3 regions of the Paenibacillus sp. FSL R7-0189 genome follow, and region 2 is predicted to be linked to each of the others. Evidence: predicted binding sites of a transcription regulator. Region 2 holds the regulator's gene; each other region holds the start of a gene.
What was found. The regulator Rex, encoded in region 2, represses fermentation and respiration genes when NADH is low (regulators of the CRP and FNR family bind a similar motif). The targets are predictions, from matches to a motif close to TTGTGAAATATTTCACAA.

Region 1: nadA (quinolinate synthase NadA) is a predicted target of Rex. The motif match lies at 1,839-1,856, and genes of this name have one in related genera.
Region 3: MKY63_RS06765 (flavocytochrome c) is a predicted target of Rex. The motif match lies at 4,533-4,550, and genes of this name have one in related genera.

Annotation. Positions count from the first base shown of each region.
Region 1 is NZ_CP150223.1:2,348,125-2,358,988, forward strand. It holds gene nadB (L-aspartate oxidase) at 1-790, opposite strand, end outside; gene nadA (quinolinate synthase NadA) at 830-1,768, opposite strand; gene ftsH (ATP-dependent zinc metalloprotease FtsH) at 2,028-4,082, opposite strand; gene hpt (hypoxanthine phosphoribosyltransferase) at 4,192-4,731, opposite strand; gene tilS (tRNA lysidine(34) synthetase TilS) at 4,778-6,220, opposite strand; gene MKY63_RS10125 (serine/threonine protein kinase) at 6,257-7,201, opposite strand; gene MKY63_RS10130 (VWA domain-containing protein) at 7,185-7,931, opposite strand; gene spoIIE (stage II sporulation protein E) at 8,469-10,864, opposite strand, start outside.
Region 2 is NZ_CP150223.1:4,761,479-4,772,342, reverse strand. It holds gene MKY63_RS20795 (DUF5590 domain-containing protein) at 1-6, opposite strand, end outside; gene MKY63_RS20790 (amidohydrolase) at 179-1,480, opposite strand; gene MKY63_RS20785 (redox-sensing transcriptional repressor Rex) at 1,467-2,120, opposite strand; gene dinG (ATP-dependent DNA helicase DinG) at 2,251-5,112, opposite strand; gene MKY63_RS20775 (hypothetical protein) at 5,239-5,880, opposite strand; gene panD (aspartate 1-decarboxylase) at 5,994-6,377, opposite strand; gene panC (pantoate--beta-alanine ligase) at 6,370-7,260, opposite strand; gene panB (3-methyl-2-oxobutanoate hydroxymethyltransferase) at 7,261-8,127, opposite strand; gene MKY63_RS20755 (biotin--[acetyl-CoA-carboxylase] ligase) at 8,464-9,264, opposite strand; gene MKY63_RS20750 (CCA tRNA nucleotidyltransferase) at 9,254-10,615, opposite strand; gene bshA (N-acetyl-alpha-D-glucosaminyl L-malate synthase BshA) at 10,626-10,864, opposite strand, start outside.
Region 3 is NZ_CP150223.1:1,574,129-1,584,992, forward strand. It holds gene MKY63_RS06745 (hypothetical protein) at 1-208, opposite strand, end outside; gene MKY63_RS06750 (glycosyltransferase family 39 protein) at 240-1,796, opposite strand; gene MKY63_RS06755 (aminoglycoside phosphotransferase family protein) at 2,469-3,290, opposite strand; gene MKY63_RS06760 (hypothetical protein) at 3,391-4,278, opposite strand; gene MKY63_RS06765 (flavocytochrome c) at 4,762-6,285, shown strand; gene gnpA (1,3-beta-galactosyl-N-acetylhexosamine phosphorylase) at 6,369-8,531, opposite strand; gene MKY63_RS06775 (glycoside hydrolase family 88 protein) at 8,544-9,563, opposite strand; gene MKY63_RS06780 (AraC family transcriptional regulator) at 9,989-10,864, shown strand, end outside.

The sequences.
Region 1 (10,864 bases), 2.4 Mb from region 2:
CTTCCCCACGCACAGCTTCGGAGATTAAAAATCTAGGAGCTCCCGGGTAACTAAGTGCTGTAGGATGAAATTGAATAAATTCCATATCTCGTATATGAGCCCCAGCGCGATAGGCGATTGCTACTCCATCTCCTGTAGCTACTTCTGGGTTGGTAGTGTATCGATATAATTGTCCTGCTCCACCAGAGCACAGAATGGTCGCATCCCCTTGCAGGAACAACCTTCCACCACCGGGCCGTTGCAATAATGCGCCTACACATTCTCCACCTTCAGTGATGAGATCGATAACATAATGATCATCCCAGACCTCAATATTCTCATGTTCGGCTACCTGTTCCGCCAATGCACGAACAATCTCATAACCTGTAGCATCCCCATTAGCATGTAAAATACGGCGATGGCTGTGCGCACCTTCCTGAGTCAAAGCCAGTACCCCATCTTCCTTATCAAACAGAGTTCCTAAGCGAATTAACTCATGAACGCCTTCCGGCCCTTCATTAACAAGTGCATCGACAGCTGTTGAGGAGCAAAGACCTGCTCCGGCCATTAAGGTATCCTGCCGGTGGTAAGCAGGGGAATCATCCTCAGCTATAACAGCTGCGATCCCCCCCTGTGCATAGCGAGTATTACTTTCCATTACTGATTTCTTTGTGATCATTATGACACGCCGATCTTCACTGGCTTTAATAGCTGTGAATAACCCGGCAATCCCTGAACCAATAACAATACAATCTGTCTTTACCGTAGGAATATCCCGAAGATCAAAATCAACCAAATATTGTGGAATCATGACCGCTTTTCACCTGTTTCAACGAAAGAGTAGCGCATGCTACCGGACTTGTAGCATGCGCTCTAGGGATGTTCTGGCTTTGTCGGCGACAGCAGGCGGTACATAGATTTGTGGCTTCATCGTCTCCAGGCATTTCACCAGTTTTTTTAGATTATTAACTTTCATATTAGGACAAACAAGAAATTTGGTAGCAAAATGGAATTCTTTATCTGGACTATCCTTACGAAGCTGATATCCGGTACCATCTTCCGTTCCAACGATAAATTGCTTACGATCCGATTTCCGGCAATACTCCAGAATTGATGTAGTGCTGCCTACATAGTCACCCATGGCGACTACTTCAGGACGACACTCTGGATGAACTACAAATTCCGCATCTGGATATTTTGCTCTCATTTCTACTACATCTTTGACGGTCAACATGTCGTGAGTGTTGCAATAGCCTTCCCAAATAATCAGCTTCTTGCCCGTCTGATCTTGTACATATTGACCAAGATTCTTATCTGGGACCCAAATAATCTCTTCGGCGTCAAGGGATTCGATTACTTTCACAGCATTAGCAGAGGTACAACAAATATCGGTTTCTGCTTTAATCTCGGCGGACGAGTTGATATAAGTGACTACTTTAGCATTTGGATGTTGAGCTTTTAGCTTACGCAAACCGTCTACATTGACCATATCTGCCATTGGACAGCCTGCACGTTCATCAGGAATAAGGACGGTTTTGTTCGGGGCTAGAATTTTTGCACTTTCCCCCATGAAATGAACACCGCAGAATACAATAACTTCTGCATCTGTCTCTGCAGCCTTCTGAGCGAGTAAAAAAGAGTCGCCCCGGAAATCGGCAACCTCCTGAATTTCATCACGTTGATAATAATGAGCTAAAATGATTGCGTTTCGTTCCTTTTTAAGCTGTTCAAGACGTATACGAAGTTCTCGATTCTGTTCCTGCTTGCGCTCAAGCGCCAGAGCTTCCACCGATTGTTCTCCCCCTTAAATCCTCGCGGCTTTTCGCCGACATGATGTTATCAAATGGCATGCGCCATCATGGTGAAAAAATGAACATGCTGATATAAATAGTAAGTAATATTAATCACTAATGTACACAACGTTCCAGCCCCTGTCAATGTAACTGGACAGGCTTTAAGGCATAGAATCCCTTAAAAATTAAAATAAAAAATCCGGAGAACAGTTACGTTCTCCGGATAAATTTACATCATATGAATGGTGGACCCAATTAGGTAAGGCTAGTGCCCCCACCTTTATTGTCATCGTCAGAACCGTCATTACCCTCAGAATCAGGGTTATTCGGGATATCCTTCGACAGGTCAGGAAGTGTGGACTGTTCATCCTCAGGCTTGCCTTGAATGCGAACTCGCACATCACCGATATTGTCGATGACAGGCTCGCCAACTTCATGGGCAACACCTTCGCCACCCTCTGGTTTACCATCCTCGGAAAGGAATCCTTGTTCAATCAGTTGTGTGATCTGATCAAGCTCAAGTGTTTCTTTCTCAAGTAATGTATTGGCAATCAAGTGCATTTCTTTGGAGTGTTTGATCAACAGATCTTTACAACGTTCGTAACTCGAAGTAATAAAGTTCTGCATTTCCTGATCAATCTCATAAGCAATGGAGTCACTGTAATTCTGTTCATGCCCAATATCACGACCCAAGAATACTTGACCTTGAGAAGATCCGAACTGCATAGGTCCAAGCTTATCGCTCATACCGTACTCCATAATCATGGCACGCACGATGCGCGTAGCCTGTTGGAAGTCACTGTATGCACCCGTACCGATCTCACCAATAAACAATTCTTCAGCAACACGTCCACCAAGTAATCCAGTAACCTTATCCAAAAGCTCCTGCTTGGTAACGATCATCCGATCTTCCTTCGGAAGCATAATAACATATCCGCCTGCACGTCCGCGTGGGATAATAGTAACTTTATGCACCATATCGGCGTGCTCAAGAAAGTAACCTGCAATAGTATGGCCTGCTTCATGATAAGCTACAATACGTTTCTCGCGGTCACTGATCACACGGCTGCGTTTCTCAGTACCTACGATAACACGGTCAATAGCTTCATCCACTTCAATCATGGAAATATCTTTACGGTTACGACGTGCAGCTAGCAAAGCTGCCTCATTCAGCAGATTCTCCAGATCAGCACCTGTGAATCCGGTTGTGCGTTTAGCAACAACATCCAGTCTTACATCTTTCGTAAGCGGTTTGTTACGAGCGTGAACCTTAAGTACAGCTTCACGGCCTTTCACATCAGGACGGTCAACCGTAATTTGACGGTCAAAACGTCCTGGACGAAGCAATGCCGGATCAAGTATATCAGCGCGGTTAGTCGCCGCTACAATAATAATGCCTTCGTTACCACCGAATCCATCCATCTCAACCAGCAATTGGTTAAGCGTCTGTTCACGCTCGTCATGTCCGCCACCAAGACCGGCGCCACGCTGACGACCCACAGCATCAATTTCATCAATGAAGATAATACATGGAGCATTCTTCTTAGCATTCTCGAACAAATCACGTACCCGAGAAGCACCGACACCCACGAACATTTCCACAAAGTCAGAACCGGAAATACTAAAGAAAGGAACGCCAGCTTCACCTGCTACCGCACGGGCAAGCAATGTTTTACCTGTTCCCGGAGGACCTACAAGCAATACGCCCTTAGGAATACGTGCGCCGACAGCTGCAAATTTGCGTGGATCTTTTAGGAACTCAACGACTTCGACAAGCTCTTGCTTCTCTTCGTCCGCCCCTGCAACATCCTCAAAGCTGATTTTCTTCTTCTCCTCATTATATAACCGAGCCTTGCTCTTGCCGAAATTCATGACTTTACCGCCGCCACCTTGCGCCTGGTTAAACAGGAAGAAGAACAAGATGAACATAATTACCAGTGGGATAATTGAAGAAAGGAATGTCAGCCAAATGCTGGTACCTTCCATTTTCTTCTGAGTTAATTCAATCCCATTAACATCACTGGCTTGAATCAGTTCATTGATAGCGGCATCTGTAGGAGGAATATATGTGGAGAAGCTTTTCGATTTAGTATCGGCAGGCAGCTCTCTATACTCGCCTGTGACCAGAAAGGCATTACCCTCAAACTGAACCGTCAAATCCTTCACATTGTTGTTCTTGATCTCCTGCCGTAACTCGTCGTATCTAGGGAAATCGGCGGCTTCATTTCCATTGCTCACAAACTGGACAATACCCACCACGACTAAAAATAAAATCAAATAAAAACCAGAATTCCGGATGAACCGATTCATCCCCTACCTCCTCTCACAACACTCAAGTTATTGTACCATAGCCTCTTGGGACACCTCAAATAAAGGAAGTTGTGGGTATCCGATCCGTATGATCGAGGCAGTCCTTAGTTCAATTGGAATAAATCTCAGGTTTCAGTACTCCAACATATGGGAGGTTCCGATACCGCTCGGCATAATCCAATCCGTAGCCTACAACAAATTCGTCAGGTAACACGAAGCCTGTGTAGCTGGCTTCAAGATTAACAGTGCGGCCTGATGGTTTATCAAACAAGGTAACCACAGAGATAGTAGCAGCATTCCGGTTGCGGAGCAACTCAATTAAATAGCTGAGTGTAAGACCACTGTCAATAATATCTTCAACGATCAAGATATCGCGGCCTTCTACCGATACATCCAAATCCTTAATAATTTTGACTACTCCAGAGGACTTGGTGGATGCTCCATAGCTGGACACTGCCATGAAATCCATCTCAACAGGTACTGTAATGGCTTTAACCAAATCTGCCATAAATATAAACGCACCTTTTAGTACACAAATTACTAAAGGGGTACGACCTGCGTATTCTTCGCTCAGTGTTCGACCGAGTTCCTTAATTTTCTGCTGAAGTTCCTCTTCGGTGATCAATACTTCTTGAATATCGTTTTGCAACTTGCGAAACCTCCTAAGTTATACTATGAAAGACTTACTTCGACCATTACGTTTCTTCGCGGTCATCCAGCTCTGCCAGAGACAATAGAAGTACGGAGGTCGTGTGCCGCCCTACTGCGGCATGCATCGAGCGTCTTACGCCCGGAATCCAGACGATATTGCCCAAACCATCACAAACGAGGGGAATCAATGACCGTTCGGAAGCAGGTATTTTATCATCAATATAAATATCTTTTACCTTTTTGCTTCCGTTTAATCCCATGATCCTTATGGTATCTCCAGGCAATCGGGATCGTATCGTCAGTGGAAAGACCAGTTCATCACAGTCAAACCAAGCCGACATCTTCCCATAATCCTCCCCCTGTACAAAAAAGTTTTCTCTCTCCAGTACCGCCATCGACATCACCTTACCTATTTCCTCCAATTTAAGCTCAGAGTCCGGTAAAAACAGACGATATGTATAGCTTGCCTGTGGCGTCGTGGGCTTGGACGAGAACAAGATACTATCATATTGCCGCACACAAGTCAGGCCTCCACCCAAATCCAAGCTCCAGGTGGTGGGATAGCTCTGCAGCGTTCCCCGACGTACAGTTTCGATCTTGGGGAAATCAAGGGCAGATAAATCCGCCGACAGATAATTTAATATTAGTTTAATCAAACGCCGTTGTAAAGCGGAGGGTATGGCAGCAAATGAAGCTCTGTTAAAGGTGTATTTCCCATCCCCTTCCGAAACTAGCTCTTCAAAGCATTTTGCCGCAGACGTCTCCATATACTCATCTTCAGCTCCCGCAATTTCCGCAAGCTGTACGAGGGATTGCCTCACTCTGCCATTATACTTTTCCAGAAAAGGAAGAACTTCCAAACGAATGGCGTTCCGCTTGTATTTCGTCAGCAGATTGGTGGCATCCTCAGCATAAGTGAAACCTTCATTTTGGCATAACCCTAAAAGTGCTGTTTTGTTAATACGTAGGAATGGGCGAATGAGTTCCACCTTTTTTTCTGTTCTTCTCCACTTGATACCCGACAGTCCAGATAAGCCACTTCCGCGTAATAGACGCATAACTACAGTTTCGGCCTGATCATCAGCATGATGAGCCAGAGCAACAGAACGCGCCCCATATCGGTGTGCCGTATCAATCAGAAATTCGTACCGCTTCTCACGTGCAGTACCCTCAGGACCAAGTCCACTCTCTTTAGCCAAGGAGGGAATATCGAATTCCGCAAACTCAAAGGGCAGTCCCAGTTCTTCAGCCATACCACGTACGAGCTCTGCCTCTTCCTTCGACTCCGGCCTAAATCCATGATTCACATGAGCACATATTAAGGTAAGCGGAATAAATTTTAAAGATATTTCATGTAAAACATGCAAAAGAGCCACAGAATCCGGGCCGCCGGAAACTGCGACTACAATGGTGTCATGGGGCGCCCACAGCTCATGCTCGGCTGCTGACTCCAATACAGACTCCACCAGTCCATTCATTTGCTCCATATGCGCCCCCCTCTCTCTCCAACTATATGTATGAGTTCAAAAACGGAATACCCAATAAATCGTAAAGGCGAGCAAAAACAAAGACAATGCGAATGCATTTTTTAACCACCGGGGGGTGTCCATACTATCCGGGCGCTTTCTGCGCGAGTTATAAATATGGTTTCGCCAGACCTCAGTAGCATCCGCAGAGCCTGAGAACCCCCCTTTTAACGCCATACAAATCCAGGAGGATAGTTTCTTATTGGGTAAATTTCTAGCCAGCTTAAATAATTCGTCCACACTTCTCGTCTGCGGCAGCTGTAAGGCTGCCTTTTTGAGCCCTTCTTCATTGAGCAAACGAAGACACAGCACAGCAAATGCGAAAAGATCGTAACCCTCATCGCTGATTCGACTGCCCGCATTCCAGAAACCACGATCATGCCATTCGGTAAACTGCTTCACACTACGACCAATAGGGCTTGTGCCCCCAAAGTCGATCAGTTCCACTTCACCGTATTTCGATACCATGACGTTCTCGGGCTTCAAATCACCGAACACAAATCCACATTCATGCAGTGTGCGCAGCTTTTCAAGCAGACCAAGACCTACCAGGCCTAACCAATCGGGACCGTTTTTCGATAAAAAATGATGCAGCGGTTTGCCTTCAACATACCTCATCACATAGAAGGGGATATTATCCCCATTCGCAAAATCATCCGCTTCCAAAAAATAAGAAGACAATGGATTCTCACGACGAGCCCGATGTTCATTCCGCTTTCGTCGCGATTGCAGCGAGGTCAGTACATTGATCTCCGATTGAAGTTCAAGTGTATCGTATCCGATTTTTAGCGCGTACCTTTCCCGTCTGCCTTCTCTTTGCACAAGATATACGGTTCCGTTCGCGCCCCTTCCCAGCATCCGCTCAACGACATAACGGTTACCCCGCCATTTGCCGTTAATTAAGGTACCAGTAGGATAGGACGGATTAGACGACATACCCACCAATCATCCCTTCTCTTTCGTCGTGGTCATCGCTTAGTCGACGTCCACGATGTTCATCCAGTGTATCATAACGATAATGTTCAAGCACCTTGAAAATAGCTGGGCCAGTCGGTGTTGCACCTCTCATGTGTAATTTAGAGAATAGCGTACGAATACCTGACATGTCATGCGTCCAATCTAGATCAAGCTTGGCATCTTCACTGCTGTTATTTCCGGGAAAATGAAACACAGCGATCTCACTCTTGCCTTCCCGTGCTTCTAAACTGAGTGCCAAATCGCGGATTGCATCTTCCACAGCACCCAGTTTAGGCTTCATACTGGCACTGGCATCGATAAGAAGTGCAATGCGCAGCGGCGTTGTTTCTGTCAGTTCATCTACAACTGTAACAACCTGTGAACGTTGAACAGGAGGCAGCTGATCCAGTGAGCCGTCGCCTAGTATCTTTTTTACCTCTTTATTAACCGCCTGCTGGATCGTCTGAACCACGGTCTTGCGTGTCATCATCTGAATCGTCTGCGCCAGTTGTGGTGTTCCGACTATTCGGCTAAGGCCTCCCCCGGCCTTGGCAATGTCGGCAATCTCCCGGCTGCCGATTTCACCGATCGTACCATAATCAACTACACCGACCACATTTACGGTGATTCCCTCCTGCAGGGCATGCGCCGCTGCCAACAATGGACTTTCTCCTACATTCGAACAACCGTCAGTAATGAGCATAATTTGCTTCATAACCCTCAACTCCCCCTTTGTTTGAACCTCTGTTTCTAGCATATCCAGAAATGAGAGATTTCAAACGGTCGATGTTAAGTGGGGGCATTTCGATCAAAATAGAGGGGGTTAGTGAATAGGGGAACTGCGAGAAATGTTTGGGCTTTCGATCGCTGTTGTCCTCAGATTCCTTGATTAGAACCGCCTCTCGCGGTTGGAATCCGAGGACAAAGGCGAACGCTCCGCTTCTACAGCTCCAAACTTTCTCTCCGTTCAATACCTTCACTAGTAAACAGTTTAGATCTACAGATTCCGTCCCAAGTCAGCCGACCATTGAAACGAGAATAGTAGAGGCCGGCGAGTTACACATCACGGACTCGCCTCGACTGCCTCCAGTAGCACGACGTCTTACGCGTGCTACAAACTCACAAGCAATACGACGCTTCGCGCGTGCCACCCAAGCAGCACGATATCTTGCACGTGCCTTAAACTATACAAGCAACACAACGCTTCGCGCGTGCCCAACATTAAAACCTACTAAACCTAAACCTAAAATAACTAACTTACCGTACGCGGGCGCTCCATACGGCCGATGCCCGGCATATGCAGGCTGGACCATTCCGGATGAAAATGATCAAGACGGCTGACGACAATAGTCATGTCATCAAGGATCTCATTGCCCTGATAACGGATCACTTTCTCCAACAGGCTGTCCGCTAAATCCTGAGGATCATCACCCTCAAGCTCTTGGATCATCCGTTTCATCCATATCTCCTTATTAACGGCATATCCAGGCGCATCATAAATACCATCGGTCATCATAATTAAAATATCGCCGGGGCGAAGCTGCATACTGATTAAATCCACATCAATATCTTTAATGATTCCTATCGGCAGATTGCTAGAGGTTATTGGAATGACCTCACTCCCCCTCCGGATGAAGCTTGGTGCTGAAGCAATCTTCATAAACGTTGTCTGCGCAGAATATTGATCGATTAAAGCCATGTCGACAGTAGCATAGAATTCATCAGGGGAGCGTAATAAAAGAATTGAGTTGACCGACTTTACAGCCAGCTTCTCATCCATTCCGGACTGCAGCAGCTTTTCTAACATGCCGAGTGCGGCACTGCTCTCCATCCTTGCCCGTTCACCATTCCCCATTCCATCACTGATGGAAACTGCAAAGGTGCCATTTCCAAGCTCTACGGTGCTGAAGCTATCGCCAGATAGCATATCTCCACCTTTAGAAACAACTGCCACACCCGTGTTTACCTCAAAGGCTTTGGCTGAACCAAAGGTAACCATCGAGAGTCCTTCCCGGGGATGAACCGCCGTCTCACTCATGACAGCAATATTCTCATCCAGAATGTCGGAGAGGAGTGGGGCAATCATTTTACGGCATTCATCAAAACCGCGATTATAAGCGTGCACTACTTCTATTTCTACGCGTCCTGGGTCCAGACTTAAAATTTCAATGCCATGAATAGACAATCCCAATTTCTCAAGAGCCTCGCGGATTTGTGCTTCCTGCCGATACATGGCCTGTCCCTCACGCTTAATTTCCTTGGCCAAGTCTTCCATAACCTGTGACACGCCTGACAACTGCTCGGCAACAAATTGGCGACTATCGTATATTTGTCTTTTCCACCGCATATCATGTTGGTAGAGATCATATTGTCCCTTCATGACCTCAAGCACTTCACCGGTTTTGCCACAAATACGGCTCCATTCCGGTGGCAGCTGAGCAGCCGTAATATCAGGGCATTCCTCAACAGTTGTCATCATATCTGTCATGTATCTATATGTCTGATAGAATTTTGCATCCCAGCAGTGGGTACGGCGAATGCAGCCAGCGCAGGCTCCTTCTGTGACCGTATTCATGAAATCTTCCATTTCACGATCCGATTTGCCCACTTCTCCCGCACGTGGAATCTGTCCAAAGCTACTGGAGAGCTGTTGGAATACCTGTGAGAATTGAGTGACCCGTTCTGCAGTCAGATCCCTGACCCTGCGGGCATATTCATGTTGAGATCGGCTATGATCTGACGTGCCCGGTACATATTTTGCAATCGCCGATATCATCGCCTTAGGCGTTATTAGAAACAGCACTATTGCTGCGCAGGTCTCCCATGTTGAGGCCATCATATCACCCGGACCCGTAAAATAGACGGAAAGGATCGTTGATCCTAGCAGCATGCCAATAGATACCGCACCCTTTCGCCCACCCTGCATCATTCCCGCTAGCATTCCGGAGAAAGCAAGCAGACTCATCTGATAGATAGCACTGATATCGGCCAGGCTGAGGATCAACCCCGTCACCACCCCAACAGCTGCACCGAGGGGAGCGCCCCCCGCCATGGCAAAGAGCAGAATTAAATAACGAGACAATATATGCTCTAATGACAAACCATTAAGGGTCCAGCCCACAAGGCCTGTCATTACGGAGGCTAACAGAATAATAAGGCATAAAACCTCCTCGTTCCTCAGCGATCTGCTCTTTTGTTTGTAAGTTAGTAGAGGAAGTGCCTGAATGAACACAAGGGTAAGAACAAACCCAAGTAAAGCATCCAGAGTTGTCATCATAAAGGGGTACCAGGAAAGAGACGGTCCGAGAACAATCTTGAACAGGCCAACCATAAACGAGGATACGAATACCATAAGGGGTGCATAAGACAAATCTATTCGTTCGAAACTTTCAAGCCCTCTATAAACAAGAAAAAAGATAATCAGTTCAGCCGTAGTAACCAAGGCACCCGGAAACGGAGTGAAGAGACTGCCAGCTATAATAGCACCTGCTACAGGTAACATAGAGTCTCGACGCATAAACACAATGACGGCAAAATATGCGACAGCAAAAGGGGACAGCTCGTCCAGAATCATAGCTCTACCTAGCAGAAACCCCATAAAGCTTAACAGAAGCATCCACTTCTTCGCTGTAATAAGCTGAATATAAC
Region 2 (10,864 bases):
CTTCAAGGTACAGCTCCCTTTCTAGTAATATATCTTTTTTGATTATATAACACACCTGCGTGTTTATCCAAAATTTCATAATTTTCTAGCTTTCCCAGTCTTAAAAATGCACAAAAGGCCGCAACTTTTGCTAAAAGCAAAAAGTCGCAGCCTATTATTTATTCGTTATTCTCCAGACTTAACGCTTCAATAAACCTTCGAAGGCTTCTTGCGCTTTACGCCGGATAGCTTCCTCATCCAGGGTTAAGCATTGTCCATGCTTGATGACCTGTTTACCATTCACCCACACATGCTCAACATCCTTAGCGCTAGCAGAGTAAACTGCATGAGACAACAGATCTGTGTGTGGCAGCAAATGCGGCTGATCGATATCAATAGCAATGAAATCAGCTTTCATCCCTACAGCAAGTCTGCCTACATTATTTAAAAAGATGGACTGCGCGCCATATTCTGTAGCCATACGCAGAGCTTCTGGAGCAGGGACAGCCGTTGGATCACCGCTGACACCCTTATGAATGAGAGCTGCAAGCCGCATCTCTTCAAACATATCCAAGTTATTGTTACTTGCCGCGCCATCCGTGCCAAGAGACACCTTCACACCAGCTTTTAGAAGATCAGTAACCCGAGCCACTCCGCTAGCCAGCTTCAAATTACTGCCCGGATTATGAGATACACCCACATTATGGCGAGCCAAGATCTCAATCTCTTCATCATTTAAATGAACACCATGTGCAACTATCGAGGGACGTGTGAACATTCCAAGCTTCTCTAAGTGAGCTACAGGACGCAACCCGTAATCCGCCACATTTTGTTCCACTTCACGTTTCGTTTCGGACATATGCGTATGCATCGGTAAATCCAGATCATGCGCTGCCTGCACGAACTTAACCAGGAAGGCAGGAGGGCAAGTATAAGGGGCGTGTGGCGAGATCATAGTAGTAATTCTACCGTCAGCCTTTCCATGCCAGTTACGGGCAAAAGAAATCGCTTCCGCAAGCTTGTGATTCTGTACATCCTCTGGACATAACCCGATCACACCACGCATCAATACGGAACGGATACCTGATAACTCAGCTACCTCGGCTACTCGGTCCATATGATCATACATATCGAGGAAGGTCGTAGTTCCACCCTTCAGCATTTCCAATACAGATAAGGAGGTTCCCCAGTATACATCATCACCGGTGAACTTTTCCTCCATCGGCCACATTTTCTCCTGAAGCCACACTTGTAGCGCTAAATCATCTCCATATCCACGCAGCAAAGACATCGCCGCATGACCATGTGTGTTTACAAGTCCAGGCATGAACAGCAGACGGCTGCCATCAACCACTTGCACTCCAGCTTCCATCTGAGGCTCTTCTTTTCCTATGTAAGTGATTAAATCATCTTCAATAGTCATATATCCACTCAGAACCGGCTCATCCGTTCCCGGAGTCAGAAAATACCCGCCCTTAATTATCGTTTTATTGTTGTTCATGTTCGCTTTCTTCCTTTCCATCCCGCAAGTAATAAGCAAGACTTTGCAGATCAGTTGTAAAATCAGCTGCATGCACCCGGATATTCGGTGGTGTCTTCAGAATCACAGGGGCAAAGTTCAAAATCGCTTCAATCCCAGAAGAAATGAGGATATCTGCTACATTTTGAGCTTCTGAATCAGGTACGGTAATAATGGCAATGCGAATACCTTGCTCACGAATTGTGCTGCCTAGTTCATCCATCGGTTGCACAGTAAGGGAGTTGATCTTACGTCCAACCTTAGGAGCGTACGAATCAAATATAGCCGTGATTTTCATAGTATCTTTGAGATATGCATTGTAATTAGACAAGGCATGTCCGAGATTACCTGCTCCAACTAAAGCTACATTAAGCTGTTGATCCAGCTTCAGGATATGACGGATTTTCTCAATAAGATACGTTACATCATAGCCGATACCTTTTCTGCCGAAGTCACCAAAATATGCTAAATCCTTACGAATCTGTGCGGGATTAAGATCAAGCTTTTGCCCAAGTTCCTGAGAGGAAACTGTTAATATTTCGCGATTCTGGAGATCATTCAAAAAACGCAAGTACACAGGCAGTCTGCGAACAACGGCTTCTGATATTTTATCCGATTTCATATTTTCCCTCCTAAAAATAGTAATGTTCTTGTGAAAATCCATATTCAAACGTCTACCTCTCCTTATTAAGGACGGTACTGTAACACACCGCCCTTAAGGATAAGGAGGAGCTAAACTGAAGACGAGCGTTTTAAGAAGCGCCGCCATCCTCTAGCCATTCCGCTATGCGAGGGACCATTTGATCAGTAAGCATATGCTCCATTTTGGGACCAGGCAATGAATAAAGGAAATACTTCCCGTAATGAGATTCAATAACCCTCGTATCATAAACAATAACTATTCCGCGATCCTGCGCCGTGCGAACCAGTCTTCCGAATCCCTGCTTAAAACGAATAACCGCTTGAGGAACAGATAATTTCATGAACGGATTCTTCTTCTGGGCCTGCAATAACTCAGACTTCGCTTCCGCCAACGGGTGATTCGGCGGTTGAAACGGAAGTCTCACGATGGCCAGGCAAGTCAGTGCTTCACCTGGAATATCTACACCTTCCCAGAAGCTGCTCGTCCCCAGCAGAACGGATGCTGCACTGTCCTGAAAGCGGCGGATCAGCTTGCTCCGGCTGCCACCTTCCACGCCTTGACCAAGCACCGTAATCTCTTGTGAGGCTAAAGCCTCTTTAAGCGGATCATATACCTGACGCAGCATTTTATAAGAAGTAAACAGAACCAGCATCCGCCCACGTGTTGTTTTAGCAGCTTCCGATAATGACTGTACGAGTGTATCGACAAATCGAGCATCGCCCACACTCCCCTTCACACTAGGAAAATCACGCGGTATAACTAGCAGTGCCTGCTCGCGATACTTAAAGGGGGATGGAAGGAGTGAGGTCATTAGACGTCCCTCTTCCGCAGCTTCGTTAAGTCCGAGATTATCAATCATAAATTGAAAAGATTTATCTACAGACAGCGTCGCCGAGGTAAGCACGATGCTTTTTTTCTTATCGAAGAACAACTCTTTAAGCTGGCTGCTAACATCCACAGGGACGGCATACAGCTGTAGTGATTTGCTGCGGTAATTTCCATTTGCCTCCAGCCAATATACTACATTATCGTCATTCAGCCCCATAAAGAATCTTACTTGCTCACGGATGGAAGCCAAATCCTTAAATAAACCGCTAATATCAGTAACAAGACTGTCTGCTGAGGATTGGCTTTCCTGGTCACGCATCTCGTTAAGCATTTTATCACCCTTACGGATGATATCGCTTAACGTCAGATTCATAGTGTTCTCTAGCGCAACTAATTCATCCCAATCCTTCGGCTTACGGGCGGGAAGCAACCGCATAACCAGTTGTCCCGCTTCCCCCGCCCCTGCATCACTGCGTTCCGGCAAAAGGCTGAACAGCTTGTCGCTGAGTGCATCCCAGGTTTCTTTGACGGTAAGCAGATCCGGGTAAATCCGATCGATGACTCCGCTCCATTCTGAAGCCTCTTCACTGCCTGACGACTGTAATATCTGGCGCAGAGCAGGAAGCTGTCCGTTTCGGCTATCTTTATACAGTCGCGATAACGTGTGTGCCACAGTGAAATGCTTCATATGCATGCCAAGATGTTTACCAGCCACATCTTCTAAATGATGTGCTTCATCAATGACAAGATGCTCGTAAGCCGGAAGCAGCTGGTGCCCAGCCTTAACATCTGCGAATAGCTTAGAGTGGTTTGTAATGACCACGTCAGCAATCCCAGCTTCATGCTTAGCCCTATGATAATAACATTTGCGGAACCACGGACAAGAACGGCCCAGACAGGAATCGGTATCGCTTGCCACCGTCTCCCAGAAATCACCGCCCCGGCCGCTTAAATTCAGCTCTTCATCATCCCCTGATTCACTTTGAGTGAGCCATACGATCATCTGAGCGGCAGTAAGCGCATCTTCCCTTGGGCTTATAAAGTCCTTTTTATTAATTTTATGCTCAAACTTACGCAGACACAAATAATGTCCTCTTCCCTTAAAAATAGCAGCTTTAAACGGAAAAGGAACTACCTGCGTTAACAAAGGGATATCCCGCTCGCGCAATTGGTCCTGCAGATTAATGGTATGAGTGCTGACCATGACTTTTTCATTGGTGCGAACGCTTTGATAAATGGCAGGCAACAAATAACCGAGCGATTTACCGGTTCCTGTGCCCGCTTCAATCAGTAGGTGTTTGTCTTCGGCAAGTGCCGTCATCACCTCATTGATCATAATATCCTGAGCTTCCCGGCTTTCATACTGCGGTAATGTGTCTTTAAGTCGTTTGGTTACTTCGTCCATATAATCAGTAAAAGATAAATTCGCTAGCGGATTCTCAGCATGCTCATCTCTAGGTGGCGCTAACTCCGTCCAGTCTCCTACTGCAAGCGCTAATTGACGATAGAAAGTCAGATCACCTTCGGGCTGTAGCGTCTCCGCTTCCCGCTCTCGCAGCAGACCATCAAAGTACCAGCCCAGATCACTATCCTCTTCGGTAAACAACTCACAGAGTCTCTGGATCGTAAGCAGCGGCAGCTCGTAGAGCTCCTCCAGACATTTCAGCAGCACTAAAGCAGTCGCAAGTGCATCACTATCTGCCTGATGCGGACGATCATGCGTCACTCCAAAATGAGCGCTGACAGAGCCTAGCTGATAAGATGTGAGCGAAGGAAAGCAAATTTTCAGAAAATCAATCGTATCCAAAATCCGCCCTTGAAATGGCAAATAACCACAACGATCTAAAGCATTTTGTAAAAAATGGAAGTCGAAAGCGACATTATGCCCTACGAGCACAACATCATCCAAGAGCGGAACAAGCTCCATCATCATCTCATCCAGCTCAGGCGCATCCTTCACATCATCATCGGTAATCCCCGTCAGACCTGTTATAAAAGGAGGAATCGGCGTTCCGGGCTTGACATAGGAACCATATACCCGGGAGATGGACCGGTCTTCTTCTATAATTGCAAGGCCAACCTGGATAATTTCACCCACGGATTGGGTTCCTGTTGTTTCAAAATCAAGCACGGCAAATTTCATTATAATTCTATTCCCTTTCAATTGAGACTCTTAATCAGCATAACAGAAGTTGCGAAAAAAGGCGATGCACACCACTGGTTCAGGGGATGCATCGCTTGAATGGAAATTTCCAAAACCGTTATTCTTTTACAAAAGGGAAACCAGCTGATTTCCAAAATGCAGCTTCCCTCCACGACGGCGGCATACCTCTAAGTTAACGTTTGGTTCCGGAAGCGCAGGATCATGCTGCAAAGCAAGATCAAACAATTCCTGCGCTTCATTGAAACGTTCCTGTGAGGCTCGTATGCAGCCTAAAGCATTATAAACCATGGCTTTCAGCTTGGTTTCCCGTATCAAGCCCAGCATATGGTTCAGATGACTCCAAGCGGACTCACCGTCACCTTCCTGCAGATAAGAGATGGCCAAATATAATCGAGCAGCCAAGCTATCCGGGTATTGCGCAATAACTTCTTTAAACTGATCAATACACTTTCCATACATCAGCAGCTTATAATACCCCTGACCTCTTACAAAGGAATCCATACACAGCTCTGGTGCTTCCTGTTCCGGCACTTCCTCTTCGACCACTGCTGTAAAATCCGTACTTTCGCGAAAGGAACTAAGCTTCTCAGCAAAAGCGAGCCATTCATCCATCACTTTATCGCTCAGTCTATGCAGCATATTATAATTGCATAAAAGCTCATTCCGGCGGGCACCCTCCGCTGTAGGGTAATCTGTTACGATCTCCTGAAGCACCTTGTTCATTTCAGCAAACAAATGTTGAAACATGGGCTATCCCCCCCCTTACTGAAGATGAAATCAGTTCAGCTTGCCTGACTTCATTTTCTGCGAGATCGGGGTCTTTCATCCCTGCCATTCATTACATGGCGTAAGTCCATACATTAAGCGATTGTAGCATGCAATTCATGATCAGCCAGCTTCACTGGTTTGTTATTCTCATCCACGAATACCACCGTTGGCTTATGTGAATCCAGTTCTTCCGAGGACAACATCGCATACGAAATGATAATTACTGTATCGCCCGGCTGAACAAGACGAGCCGCGGCACCATTAAGACAGATCACTCCGCTTCCACGCGGTCCAGGGATTACATAGGTTTCCAGTCGCGAACCATTATTGTTATCCACAATTTGAACTTTTTCATTCTCAAGAATGTCCGCGGCTTCCATCAAGCTCTCATCAATGGTAATACTGCCCACATAGTTCAAATTCGCTTCCGTTACTGTTGCGCGGTGAATTTTGGATTTCATCATATGTCTAAACAAGTGCAGCAACCTCCTTTGGAATAAATACATTATTATCAATCAAGCGTGTTCTGCCAAACTTCACGGCGAGCGCTATTATAATTTCCCCATCCACTTCTGATAAAAGAGCTTCATCCTCTAATCCTTCAAGATCAGGGAATTTTAGGATCTCCGCATAATCAATCACCGCTAGAGGAGAGCTGGAAATAACCGATGTCAACAATTCCCGCACTTCAGCAACGGTTCTTACTTTTCCTTCTTCAATGGACTGACGTGCTTCACGTAAGGAACGAGATAACACCAATGCCTGACTACGCTCCTCTGGAGACAAGAATACGTTACGTGAGCTGAGTGCAAGTCCATCCCCTTCACGAACGATCGGACAAGGGATAATTTCGACATTCATATTAAGATCGGACACCATTCGGCGAAGCACAGCAACTTGTTGAGCATCCTTCAGCCCAAAGAAAGCATAATCCGGCTGTACAATATTGAAGAATTTATTAACCACTGTGGTTACACCATCAAAATGCCCAGGGCGGGAAGCCCCACAAAGCCGGGTAGTAAGCTCCGAGACCGAGACCGTAGTCCGAGTAGGCTGCGGATACATTTCTTCCACACTGGGGATAAATACAATATCTACTCCCTCACGTTCAGCGAGTTCCAAATCTCGACGCTCGTCACGCGGATAGGAATCATAATCCTCGTTTGGCCCGAATTGCAAAGGATTCACAAAAATGCTCATTACCACTGTGTTGCTCATTTCTCCAGCCCGGCGAAGCAGACTGGCATGTCCGTCATGCAAGTATCCCATCGTAGGAACGAACCCAATCGGGGCGTGCCCGCCTTGTCTCATATACTCCAAAGCTTCGCGCAGCTGCTCAATGCTTCTGACGACTCTCATTTATTTTCCTTCCTTTCTTGCAGCGCCATATAAAGAATCCAAAACCGTTACATCTGCATTAAAAACGTGACTTTCATCTGGGAAGGAACGTTCCTTCACTTCCTTCACATATTGGCTGATGCCCTCACGGATTACATTACCCACATCCGCATAGGTTTTGACAAAACGTTTCTCACGGTAAGGTGAGGCATACCGCAGCAAATCATGGAAAACCAATACCTGTCCATCACAGTAACGGCCTGCACCGATCCCAATGGTTGGGATGCTAAGCGCTTCAGAGATCGCTTGGGCTACTTCTTCCGTTACCAGCTCCAGAACGATTGCAAAAGCACCTGCGGCCTCAAGCGCCTTAGCTTCATCCATCAGACGTTGAGCATCTTTGGCATCTTTGCCTTGAATCCGGTAGCCACCAATCATATTCACGGATTGAGGCGTAAGCCCGATATGTCCCAGTACAGGGACTCCCGCAGCTACAACCGTAGCTACAGTCTCACAAATCTCGAGTCCGCCTTCCATTTTGACGGCATGAGCCCGCCCTTCCTGCATTAATCTGCGCACTCCCCGCAGAGTTTCATCTACACTTCCGTGATAAGTCATAAATGGCATATCGGCCACGATAAAGGTGCTTTGTGCTCCTCGGGTTACCGAGCGGGTATGGTACACCATATCTTCAATCGTTACCGGTAAAGTTGTATCGTATCCAAGGACTACATTCCCAAGAGAGTCACCAACCAAAATAAGGTCGATACCTGCTTCTTCTGCAAGAACTGCAGACGGATAATCATAAGCGGTCAGCATGCTCAGGGGCACACCTTCTGCTTTCATTTTTTTCATTTTTACAATATTTAGCGCTTGTTTGTTTGCCATTTCTCTTTTCGTCCTCCTTTTTTAAGTAACCTGCCCGTAAAAATCGCAACAAAAAAACCTTTTAGCAATCATTTGCTAAAAAGGTCCGAAGGGCAAAAAAGAGTCACTTGCGATCGTCCCTTCTGTCTCGGTCCTTACGGCTCAGAGCAGAATCCAACGTAACCGTCAAACGCAGTTATGAAGGTATTTCCAATAATAAAAATATAAAAAAGTTCTTCAGTTCAAGAGTACAGTTCGTTAAACGATACCGCCTCCGACCCATAGTATAACAAAAAAAGCTCGGAATTACACGAAAAAAATATGACAAGGGATGATACCCTTGTCATATAAAAAATATTATAAAAGTTCAATCTCACCTGAGCATACGTTAGAGATCTCTCCCAAGCTGTTTTTAAGCAGCAGACCACCTATTTCATCCAAACCTACTACCACACCTTCAGAACGCCCCTGAGGGCTATTCAGTGCGATCTGGCGGCCCAAAGTCACTGACATGGACTCCCAGAGCTCTTTGATGGGTTTGAAACCTTGCTTCATGTACAAATTGTAATGCATCTCCAGCTCGTCCAAAACCGCTTTTACCAGCTCAGAACGGTCAACTGGAGCACCACCCCGCTCAATCCGAAGTGAAGTCGCGACCTCCTGCAGATGATCAGGATAATCTTCCTCTGTCATGTTCGCGGAAATGCCAATTCCAGCAATGCAATAATGAAGCTCCCCTTCTCTTAGAGAAGATTCGAGTAAAATCCCACAAATCTTACGACCGCCTGCAAGCAGATCATTCGGCCATTTGATGCCGGCATCTACACCTGTTACCCGTCGAATTGCCTTACAGACGGCAACCCCAGCCAGCAATGTCAGCTGCGGAGTCTCCGACAAGGGTAATTGGGGCCGTAACACAATACTCATCCAAATGCCCTTGCCACGGGGAGAGAACCACTTTCTTCCCATTCGGCCTCGGGCACCCGTCTGTTCTTCTGCGATGACGGTTGTTCCTTCCGGCGCGCCGTTTTCCGCTAAAAACTTAGCTTCTTCTTGTGTGGACACCACAGATTCCAGCAACTGAACGTTGCCTATCCAATTCGAAGCGGAGGTCTCTCGCTTCAGCTCAGTTAGCGACAGCGCTTTATCATCGCTCATGTCCATCCATCCTTTTTGCTTCAAGCAGCAATAATTGTTTATCGTTAGGTAAATCACCTGAAGCGACCGCTTGCAGGAGTCCATTTAACATTTTGCCTAGCCATGGCCCCGGACGTTTGTCCAAAGCCTCCACCAGCTCATTGCCTGTAATCTCAAGCTCTGAAAGGCTGGTTAGCGGCATTTGAGCGATCCATTCTCTTGCCGCTTGTATATTTACAGCGGCAGGTGAGGTTGAGGCCTCTGACGATTCCACGACGGAAAAGGCAGAAGAGGCCGCTGGTGAAACCACAGCGGGAAGCGCAGGTGCGACGGCTGGCAGGATCGCCAGCAGCGAGAGCCACCCTTCGGCAGCTTCCACGCCGAAGGCCAGCACGGCGGCGATCCATTGCCGCCGCAGACCTTCCATGCCGCCCATATCCGGCGGCATGGCCTCTAGCGCAGCGGTCCAAGCTTCGCGGACCCGCAGCACCTGGACGATGCCGGTCCGCATCGTCCCCGAGAACGTCCATGCCCGCAGCAGCACATCGGCCTCTTGGGCCGATTGCTTCAGGGCATGGAGGAGAAGCGCCCACCGCAGGCGGGCGCTCTCCAGTTCCCCGATCCCAGCCGTTGAGGCGGCAGCAGCCGCCATATCGGTTCCGGTCCAGGGGAACGGGGCTTTGCCGCGCGCCAGCAGCTCGCAGCGCGCTAGCATGCCGAGGCCGCGCAGAGGATGCGGCCCCTCGACGATGCGGTCCAGCTCCGCGCGGACACGCTCCACAGCAATATGCGCCAGCTTATCCCGCTGGCGCATCAGGCCCCTCCACGTGTTCTTCGCGATGGAGAAATCCAGCACCGATGCAAAACGAATGCAGCGAAGCATGCGAAGCGCATCTTCGTCAAACCGCTCCTCCGCATCGCCTACACAGCGAATCACCTGCAGCTGTAGATCCTTCTCACCCTCAAAAGGATCAATAAGTTCCCCATTTAATCCACAGCAAATCGCGTTGATCGTGAAATCACGACGACGAAGATCCTCCTTCACATCGTTGACGAAAAAAACATGCTCAGGACGACGGTGGTCTACATAACCACTCTCTGTCCGGTATGTCGTCACTTCAAACCCACAGCCATCCTGTATCACGGTGACCGTACCATGAGCTAATCCTGTTGGCACACTGCGCGCAAAGATAGCTATCACTTCCTCTGGCAGTGCTGAGGTTGTAATATCCATATCATGCACTGGCCTTCCCAATAGCTCATCGCGAATACATCCTCCAACCCAATAAGCCTCGTGGCCATTTTGGGTTAACTCGGAAATTACAATCTCCGCTGCAATTGCCATCGCAGAAGGTGCCATTGTCCATTCCATATATGACTCCTTACCCCCGAACTGGGTCCAGTCCAAGTACCTTGCGCCCCAGCACCCGGTAATAAATATCTTCATATTGTTTCGTTATTGAATCCTTACAGAAATCTTTGCAGGCTGTTTGTAAACAAGCTTCTCTGAACTGTTGCACCATACGTTCATCCGAAAGGAGCTTAACTGCATATTTAGCCATAGCTGTTGTATCGCCAATCGGTGCAAGGAATCCAGTCTTTCCATGCTCTATAAGCTCAG
Region 3 (10,864 bases), 3.2 Mb from region 2:
GGTTGCCGTTTCTCCTTGTCCCACCATTCATGTTGGGAGATCCGCCCCCATCTTTCCCCCGCCCGCCGGTGAAGCCCTGTCCCCCGTTCGCTCTTGACCCGGAGTCAGTACTCGTTATCTTCTGTGCGGTAATAGCATCGCAGGAGACGAGCACCATGGAACAACTTAGCACTGCTATGAGCAAAGCGAAATACCGCTTGGTCCGCATCTTTGAATCCCCTCTTTCCGAGCGAACATAGTTAACGTGGAAAACATCTTTTTAACATATAATCGTATACGTCCTTAAAACCCATGTAGGATAATACGATCAGCAGCGGATACACCGGGTAAATATACCGGGACTTGATCTCCCATAAAAGATAGAATCCGATAAAGCCCAGCACCACAAGAATCAAAGAGGTCTCTTCAAATCTTTTGGCTCTTATTCCACCCATTAAGCGAACGAGTATAAATACATACATCAGAAAATTCAGAACATACAGCAGCCACAACATTCCACTTCTATAATTGGAGTCTGCCTTAAACAAATCCGTAGCAGCATTAGTGTAGCTATAACGGTCCATGACAAAGCCCATTCTTCCCCCGTTACTGGATGATCCGTCATTTCCGAGCCCATATCGTTCCATCTGGTAGGTTCCTTCCGTCCAGGTCCAAACGATTTTTTTATAATACATCTTCACTAAGTCACTTAGGCCCGCCTCGGAGAGTTTATTACTGATTTCTTCTTTAAATAACTCCGTACTTTCTACCTTATTATAATTTGCATCCTGCTGATAGATAGCGTAGCTCTCCCGGTTATCCCAGAACCCAAACGTCTCCAGATTGATCCCCATATTCAGCCACATGTAGACAGGTGCGGAATTTTCGTTCATCGGTTCATCTACAACATTCGTCGCCTGCAGCACAGCATTTTGCGTCCAGCCGGGAACATTAAACAATATGGCCGTGATAAACAAAGCGCTAAAAACCTTTTTCACCCCGATAGAACGTATGTTGAATAAAAGACCCGCCACCACGGTAATCAGAAAAATAACACCGATACTGCGGAAATAGTTGCCTATTGCCAGTAAGAGAGCTGCGAAGAGAATATCCTTAATGGACCTTCTTTTAATAAATCTTATGGCAAAATATAAAGCACTTGTCAGAAAGGCGGTAGCGATCACATCGTTATAGATAAAATTACTCATAAACAATGAAGGGATATAGGTTGCAGCAAACACGAGGATGCCATAATCCTTATCCTTGGACTTATAATTGAGCTCTTTATACAGCATGTAAATCATTAATGAGGTTAAGAGTGTAAACAGAATATTAAATATTTTGATTACCAGATAATTATCCGGAAAGATCAACAACAACGTCTTTAAATATAAAACGATCGAAAAATTAAACGGAAACATATGCAGATAGCCGTTCGTGTCAAACGACGAATAATCATTCCTGTACAGCATGTCGAGTGCCAATGAAAGCACTGTCTGCGAATCATCCGTCGGCAAGCGTGGAAACAGAAAGATAATCACCATCTGGATTGCAAAAGAAAACAGCAGTATGGCTGGAATGACTATTTTCCAACTGTACTTATTAAGCTTCAGGCACATTTTATACAAAATAACGCTTAATGCCAGCACCACTGCGATCACTAGAATAAAAAGACCCAGCTGTTGTCTCTCCAAAATTGGCGTGTCCCCATATACGAAATAATTATATTTCGCCCTAATAAAAAAGGAGGATGCGATAAAAAGACCGATAAAGAATGCAAGTATGAGATACAATGTTTTTTTAATTCCTCTTATCATGGAAAACCTCCTTTGCGCAATCGAAAGCCCTTTACAATCCGCTGCCCCGATTCATAAAAAGCATTATAAACACCCAAACTGAAAATCCAATGAAAATCGGATGTTTGGGAATTCGCAAAGAAGAGATTTAGAAAGAGAGGTACGTCCTACAATTGGGAATCAAAAAATCGCAAATGTGATACGGAAGTTTCAAAATGGAGAGAGTTGCGGAGACAAAGAGAGGAAATGGAAAACTACTCCAATCCTAGGGAGTATTATGACAAGAGTCTTAATTCTCTTTCAAACGATTATGCTATACTGGTGGAGCAAATAGAATAGGCTTAAAGGGTCGGTCGGCTACCTCTCACCGAAGGGAGGGATGCCTTGTGACAGTGTTTGAAGCAATGATGCTTATGCTAACCTTTGGTTCGCTTATCGTAGCGCTGCTGTCCAATAAACGCAAATAGACCGCCCACTCACAAAGGCATGCGGTCTATCTGTCGTGTCCTATTTGCTGAAGCCTACCGCCCTTAAAAGCGGCTATTGCCTTGGGAGTCGTGTTACAGCACGGCTCTCTTTGCATTTTACGTCTTTTCTACCTTTAATATACCACAAATAATTTAATAACGTAATAATGTACGGTGTTACACTACATTTCCAATCTCCCAGAAAATCCATCCATCCTTGCGTACATCAGAACAATTTACTATCCATCTTTTTTAAAAACCGATTATTAGCGATTAAGCCTTTCACTCTCTTCGTTGTATTAGGCCCTTTCGGTGTGCTACCTCTTCTATTCAGCAAAATCCACCGTAGACATGCCCAAGCTTCAAAGATCTCAAGTTCTTCCTGATCCATATCATTTTCCAATAGATAAGCAGTTCTGAACACATCAGCATAACGCTCAGAGATATATATTTTCAGCAGAATAAGTGACCAGGCAAAATCATATCTAGAGTCTCCCAACTGGCCGTTCGTCCAATCGATTATGGTATATCGCTCTTTATCCTCCACTATATTTCCGATATGAAAATCCCCATGAATGATACAGTCTTGCTTCATTGGAGTTTGCTCAACCAGAGAAGTCAATACATTATAAATATCAGATTGTTCTTTAGCTTCAGGGAAAAAGTAGCCGATGAAATCGTATTTTGGCAGTTGTATATTTCCAATCTCTTCAACGCGAATTTTATGTATTTTTGCTAATAGGCTTGCGAGTTCCTTCATTTTCCTGGTATTCATTTTATAAATAGGGGTTCCGTCAAAACTTGTTAACAACACCTTATGTCCCTCCGGATTGATTCCCCAGCCCACTGGTTTAGAGACGGCTACTCCTCGTTCGGATAGAACATCCAATAAACGATATTGAAACTGGACATCCGGTCTGGATTCCTTATTCCATGTTTTCAGTACATAGCTCTCTTGATCAGAATTAATCTTCATGACCTCAGCTTCAAATCCTTGATCCATTGTATGCGCAGTTAAGCTGTCTTCCTGATTTAATAAGTCGTTCATGATTTCGTTGTGCTCTAGCCAATTTATGATAGATATAGGAGTTTTCAAAAATGGGTTCTTCCTTTCGGAGTCAGCTACAACAGATTAACGCAACTCAAAATTACAAATAACATAAAATAGATTGTTCTATCCAGTACATAAATACAGTATCCGGGCTTTTCTTTTCAAACTTTTTCATTTTTAAATACATGTCCATTCCATCAGAAACATCATGCCATAAATCCGTAAATACAAAATCATATTTTTCCTTAGACATATGTTGTTCTGCATATTCGAAAGCATCTGCTTGGATAAGCCTGATCTTGTGAGCATTACTGAATTGTGGCAGTACATATTTATTAAATAAATCAATGACATCTTGATTTTTTTCAACAACCGTTATGCTTTCAACATTAACTTTTTCAGAAACCATATAAGCATAATAGCCAAGCCCAAGCCCAAACGTAAGAACATTCCCAAACGCTTTATCTACAGCTTCTTTCATTGTTTCTATTTCATTTGGCGTGATCGTCATCCAGATTCTATCATTCTCCAATACGGCCGGGAACATGAATTCAGTTTGAAAAAAGCCAACCTGAGGAATTTGTCTTCCCACTTCTGTCCGGATGATATCATTGCAAACAAAACCTTCAAAAGGTTTATATTTTTCATATTTTAATTCACTATTATTAATCTTTATAGTTGGTATCTTGATATTTTTATAATATGGATTGTCATAATATTCATTTGCATCTAGCTTATGAAGCATATTGCTAAAATATTGGTTGAACAATTCCTTATCATCAACATTATCAACCGTATCCATCCCAAAAGCAGCAGCCAGCATTAAACCAAAAGCGTATTCATAAGATACACCACAGTTTACGATTTCTTCAATTTCTTCTTTGTTAATAAAGTCGGGGGTATTATTCAAATAGCGGCTAAGTAAAGCAAACACTTTATAGTTATCTTCTTTTACTTTTTCTTTTATTACGTTATTAAATTCCATATTCTCACCTATTAATTAGAATTTGTTCCTATGTCTCATGTTAGTCTTTCCGGATTGACTAGTAGGCAATACTCTCATTTTACCATTTAAAAATCCAGAAAAACAAAAACCGCTTTACTAATCCATGACAGTTACCACTTCTACAGTGAGAAAATCTCACGCCATATCTTCTAGTTATATGGTTTATGGTCCATTTTCCGCCTAATCCGCTCAATATTTCGTTACCCTATGTTAGAATAGACGACTTGTATAATTTGTGAAAACTTTCACTAATAGTCATGATTGATGGTATACTTAATAAGAAGATGAACTAAAGAGAATAACGATGGAAAGTGTGGACGTAACCGTAGAAGATTTGAAGTTAGGAGAATAACAGCGACGCGCGCGCTTCTCCACTTCCAACTCCCTCTGATACTTCCTTTCTTTTTTGTCGGGTTCTTTTGGTACATCTTAATAGAGAAATATAAAAGTGGAGGGTTAACAATGAAAAAGAAAGCAGCTGGTGCTCTGAGTCTCGTCCTCTCTGTCATGCTCGTTATCGCAGGTTGCGGTAATGGAAACGACAAGGTGAACGAGAGCAAGAGTAATAACAACGAGAAAAAAGAAGTTGAAGCCGTCTCCGGGGCATCTGAAGCAAGCTACACACCATTCGATCAATTAAAAGATAAATATGATATCATCATTGTCGGTGCGGGTGGTGCGGGAATGTCCGCGGCGCTTGAGGCCAAAGAGAAAGGCATGAACCCTGTTATTTTGGAAAAAATGCCGGTTGCCGGCGGGAACACAACCAAATCCTCTTCGGGGATGAACGCTTCTGAAACGAAATTCCAAAAAGAACAAAACATTGAAGACAGCAATGATTTATTTTATGAAGAGTCATTAAAAGGTGGCCATGACACTAACGACAAAGAAATGCTTCGTTTCTTCGTTGATAATTCCGCGAGTGCGATCGATTGGCTGGATTCCATCGGAATCCGCTTGAACAATATCACCATTACAGGCGGCATGAACGAAAAACGTACACACCGTCCTGAAGATGGCTCTGCTGTGGGTCAATACCTTGTCAAAGGTTTAGTAAAAAACGTACAAGAGAAAGAAATCCCACTTTTCGTGAATGCTGATGTCAAAGAAATCACTGAAAAAGATGGCAAAGTAAATGGCGTCAAGGTCCTCTTTAACCAAACAGAGGAAAAAACAATTACGGCAGATGCTGTCGTTGTAACCACTGGCGGATTCGGTGCCAATATGGATTTGATCTCCGAAGTAAGACCTGACTTGGAAGGCTACGTTACTACTAACCAAATCGGCAGTACCGGAGACGGCATCAAGATGATTGAGAAACTCGGCGGCACAACCGTCGATATGGATCAAATCCAAGTTCACCCGACTGTGCAGCAAGAAAAATCCTACCTCATCGGCGAAGCTGTTCGTGGGGAAGGCGCTATCCTTGTTTCCAGTGAAGGTACACGGTTCACCAATGAATTGGATACCCGTGATAAAGTAACAGCTTCCATCAATACACTACCTGAAAAAGCAGCTACGCTGGTCTTTGATTCCGGTGTTAAATCCCGTGTGAAGGCTATTGAACAATATGACAAAATGGGCTTCGTGATTCAGGCGGATTCCATCGAAGCTTTGGCCAAAGAAATCGGTGTTCCAGAGGATAAGCTGGCAACAACGCTTGATACTTGGAACAGCGCCGTTAAGAATAAAAAGGATGCCGAATTTGGCAGAACTACAGGAATGGACAATGACCTGTCCACTGGTCCTTTCTACGCTATTAAAATTGCTCCTGGGATTCACTACACCATGGGTGGCGTGAAGATCAATACGAACACAGAGGTTCTAAATAAAGATGGTGAAGCTATCCCTGGTCTGTTTGCGGCAGGCGAAGTTACAGGCGGCTTACACGGACAAAACCGGATTGGCGGCAACTCTGTTGCAGAAATCATTATTTTTGGTCGTCAAGCTGGGATCAAATCTGCTGAATTCATAAAAGCAAAATAAGTAGATAACAGATACTATAGGCCTCACAGCAAAAAGCTCAAGCATCGGCAAGTTAGCCGCTGGCTTGAGCTTTTTTAATGGGATTAATCGCCAATAGTTCGGATAATAGTATCAAACGGATCTAATTCCAACGTTTGTTGTCCATATTCCGTATCAATCGTAGTTTTTTGAAGCTGGTCGCTATTGTTAATCACGACGAGTATTTTACTTTCTGGATAATAAGCACACTCTGTATATAAATTATCCGTAATATACTTTGTTTCCTTTAACTCATTCCCGGCATAACGAATCACATTTAACAGCAATCTTGTATTTTCAAAGCTTAAGGTGAAAGAAGGCAGGTAGATCCCCATTCCTTTACCAAAGGCATGGGTGGACAATGTTATCATCCCACTCTTTTCACACAATACCGCCGCTGAGCCATCCGTAAGATAGATGTTATTTTTAGGTGTTATGCTGGCTCCTTCAGGCACTAAACCTTGCTCATCTCTAGCCTCAAATGTCCATCTTCCATGAGCTACCTTGGAGCCTGTATCCTCATCCAGACCAAGCACATGTGCCATTCTGAAAAAGCTGTCATAACCATCAAGCGCCGAAGGCTGATTGATACCTATAAAAGTACCGCCCTCATAAACCCATTCTGTCAGTAAGTCCACGCACTTATGGTCACTCCAATATTCTCCACCACTCCATGCTGAACCTGCCGAGCCGGCATTGATCACTACATCACACTCTTGTAATACTCCCTTACGGATATCTTCAAAATCAATGAACTGCACCTCAACCGGCAACCCGGACAAAGCCTCATTGATATGAATCAAATCATGCATATACGTTTCATGGAAATGTCCGGACAAGGTCCACGATCTCAATTTGCCCCAAGCGTGCAAAATGGCTACCTTCGTCTTAATGTGATACGGTTTGCCTTTATGATGCAGCTCTTTAATTTCTCTGAATTCATCCGCGATCTTTTCGATATAATCACAAAAATCCGGATAAGGCTCTACAAGATGCAAATATCCGCCCAGTCCAATCCGATCTATAGGCTCTCTGAGCAAGGCGCGCCGGATATTAATCCAATACTTTTTGGCATCGTGCGTAGGGTTACCTCCCTCCATAAACGTAGGAAGCCCTCCCAATCCAACCGGAAATAAATAGGGATGCAGCCGAATCTCATGGGTATCTACTTTTACACCAGAGCAAAGCCTTGCCTCATACCCTGAGAACACACATTTAATCATCCCGTCAAAACCAAACTCCTCAAAACGGTCATTGTAAGGCTCCATGCCAACCCAACTATCATCATAGAAGACATACGCCAGCTTATCGTGCTTATGCACAATATCAATTAATTGCTTACCAAATTCGATGACAAAATCATTGATAAATGCCATATAGTCCAGCTTCCGCTGCTGCGCCGGGATATGACTGACCCGATATTTCCCACCATTCACAAAATCCTCGGCCGTGAGCGAATACCCATATTTTTTAGCAAACAGATCAAGCGCTCTTGAGCTTACCGTAAAATCATATGAACCCCAGTCCGAGAACAAATGGCGATTGCGCTCATCACTGCCCCATATCCAGGCGAAATTAAAAAAGAGGGAGGTAAACCGAACCACTGTTGTTTCCTTATGCTTATGACACCAATCTTCTATCCAATGGAGTAAATATTTTTGCGTTTCTACATAGATGGGATCAATCTGCATCAGATGCTCTTTTTCCCAGTGATTCGTGGTGTGATTGTACATGGAGATCTCTTCCCAAATCCGGTAGACCATGAAGCTGACTGTGTATTTATGCCAAGGCGTTATTCCAGTAATGACTACATTTCCCGATTCCCGCTCATAATTCCACAGTTCTCTTGGAACCTCTTCGCCCGTCGTTCGGTCAAAAACCTGCCAGTACTTAAACGCCTCTTTGGAATCATTCACTCGGAATTGTTCAGCAAAAAAATCCTCCATCAGATAGATGGATAAATAATCTTGTACCGCTACCTTCGGATTTGTTATTAAAAAGCTCTGCTGCAGCTTGTCTGAATTCTGGGACGCCCATTCGTTATGATCTCTGATGATGCAGATTGTAGAATAAATGCCGTATCCTGCGTTGATAATCTCATCGGACAACTGTGTGCCGTCACTGTCACGGATGACATCGGCACCCCAACGTTCAGCTAATTCCAGGGTCAATGCCTCATAACCGGATTCTCCCGGCAGTGTAAAGGCCCCCGTTGTTTGTTTGGACAACTTGGATCCCTCCTATTTAAGCATATCGGATAGAAAAGCTAATGCTAAGCCTTGCCCCCAGCCTTGAATCCAGTCTTTTGGAATATTGCGGTATCCTTCCCGATCCTTCATAACCGCTGTTCCGCCAGAGACACTCAGTACCCGTCCATCTTCGCTGATATTGTTCAAAATACCTTTCAGGGCTTTTTGCACATATTTGGTATGCAGCGGATTGCCGTTATTGATCATAGCAGCCGCAATGCCGCAAGACGCGGATACTTCTTCATAAGACTCCTCGTCATCGAGTACTGTCCGCCACAGACCGTTCTCCGTTTGCACCAGCTTGAGTGCGGCCAACTGATCGCGCAGCGAACACTCCACGTCCATACACTGCGGATACAGATACCATTCTTTCAAAAGCTTTTTAACTTGCGACATGGTGTATGCGCCCCAAGCATTCGCTCTGCCCCAGAATAGTCCAGACATGTGATCCTGCTTCACATTATTGTAGCCATGGTACCAAAACCCGCTGCTAGGATCTTGCAGGTATTTGATATGCCAATAATATTGGTTCAAGGCATCTTGAATCATTTCCTGATCCTTTAATTTGCTTCCTACACGGAGCAGGAAAAATGCCGCCATAAACAAGGTATCCGCCCATGCCTGTTCTGGAAAATCATTAGAAATAGAGACGGTATGCTGCAACACATGATCTCCGAATCTAAGCGCATTGTTCTGTAGATAATCTACTTTGCTCATCACAATATCCCAATATTTCTGATTGCCTGTTTCCTCATACAAAGTGATCAGCATATGGCCCATGGCACAGGTGTTAACTGTCCAATCCGGCAGACCCAGCTCGATATATTCATCTGCCCACTGGACAAGCATATCCAAATACTCTTTATTTCCTGTAGTTTCATAAGCTCTGGTTACCCCATAATAAGCCACACCACAAGGCCAGTCCCATGTTAAATCCATCGCCATTGTTTTTCTGACCACTTTGTCGATGACCCTTAAAATCTCTTCTCTGTCATAAGTTAATTGAAGCATCTTGTTTCTCCTCTCTTTCGCACACGCCCCCAAAGGCGCTTGAGAGCTGTCCGTCCATATTGTAAACGCTTTACTAACTCTATTGTAAGTAGTAAAATGGTCTGATTCTAAGCATATTCATAACTAAACTGTGCAATTTCAACCATTAACTAGTAGTTCTTATATTTCGAGATTGGCCGTGACTACAGAGAATGTTTGGACTTCCGGCCGCTGTTGTCGTAAGAATTTCTTGATTTTATACCGCTCTTCGCGGTGGAAATCTGCTGACAAAGGCGGACGCTAACGCTCCTACAGTTCCAAACTTCTCCTCCGCCACTTTTTTCCCAAATTGTATAATATCAAGTTCTCTTTATATAGTTGAATTTGATATAACGTTAACCTATAATCTACTCAACCTACGTAATAAGAATGGGAGTATTGAGAATATGCCCAGAAAAAAGAAGCCCGTCATTGAATACCGCCACTACAGCTTACCGATAAACTTTCCTATCTTGCTGTTAAGCGGTGAACGTTGGAAGATTTCTGATATTAAAAGTGAACATCTGCATTTCCATAATCATTTGGAGATTGGCATTTGCCATTCGGATAGCGGCATCATGGAGATCAAAGGAGAATCTGTGCCTTTTAAAGCCGGAGATGTGACCTTCATCCCTAGGTATCTCCCTCATACAACTTATAGTTCGCCGAATGAAGCCAGTCTGTGGTCTTATATCTTTTTTTCGCCTGAGGATCTTTTTCAGCAATCCTTCAAGAGCGCTTACAGCAACTTTGAGCCGAATCTGTGGGCTATAAAGGGAACAAACTGTATTTTGAATAAAGAGGAACATCCCAAGGTATATACCCTTGCGACATCGGTCGTGGAGGAATTGAAACAAAAAAATCCTTACTATCAAGAAAGTGCCTACGGCTTATTGTTATCGCTTTATATAGAACTCCTAAGAATTCATTCCCGGTATGAACCCTTGGTTAATCAAGAAACAGAGCATAGCCTGAAGGGCGATTTTGTCATCTCACCCGTTCTGGAATACATCACTACAAACTACATGATGCCAATTACTATCGATTTTTTAGCTGATCTGTGCCACCTAAGTACTACTCATTTTCGCAGGAAATTCCATGAGATTATGGGGTCCGCACCTCTCGACTTCCTAAACAGTACCCGTATTGAAGAGGCCTGCAAGCAGTTAAAAAGTACGGATGATTCCATTCTCTCCATCTCTGAGCAAGTAGGTTTTCAGTCCATATCCAGCTTCAACCGATGTTTCTCCAAGCTTATGGGTGAGTCACCTAAACAATGGCGT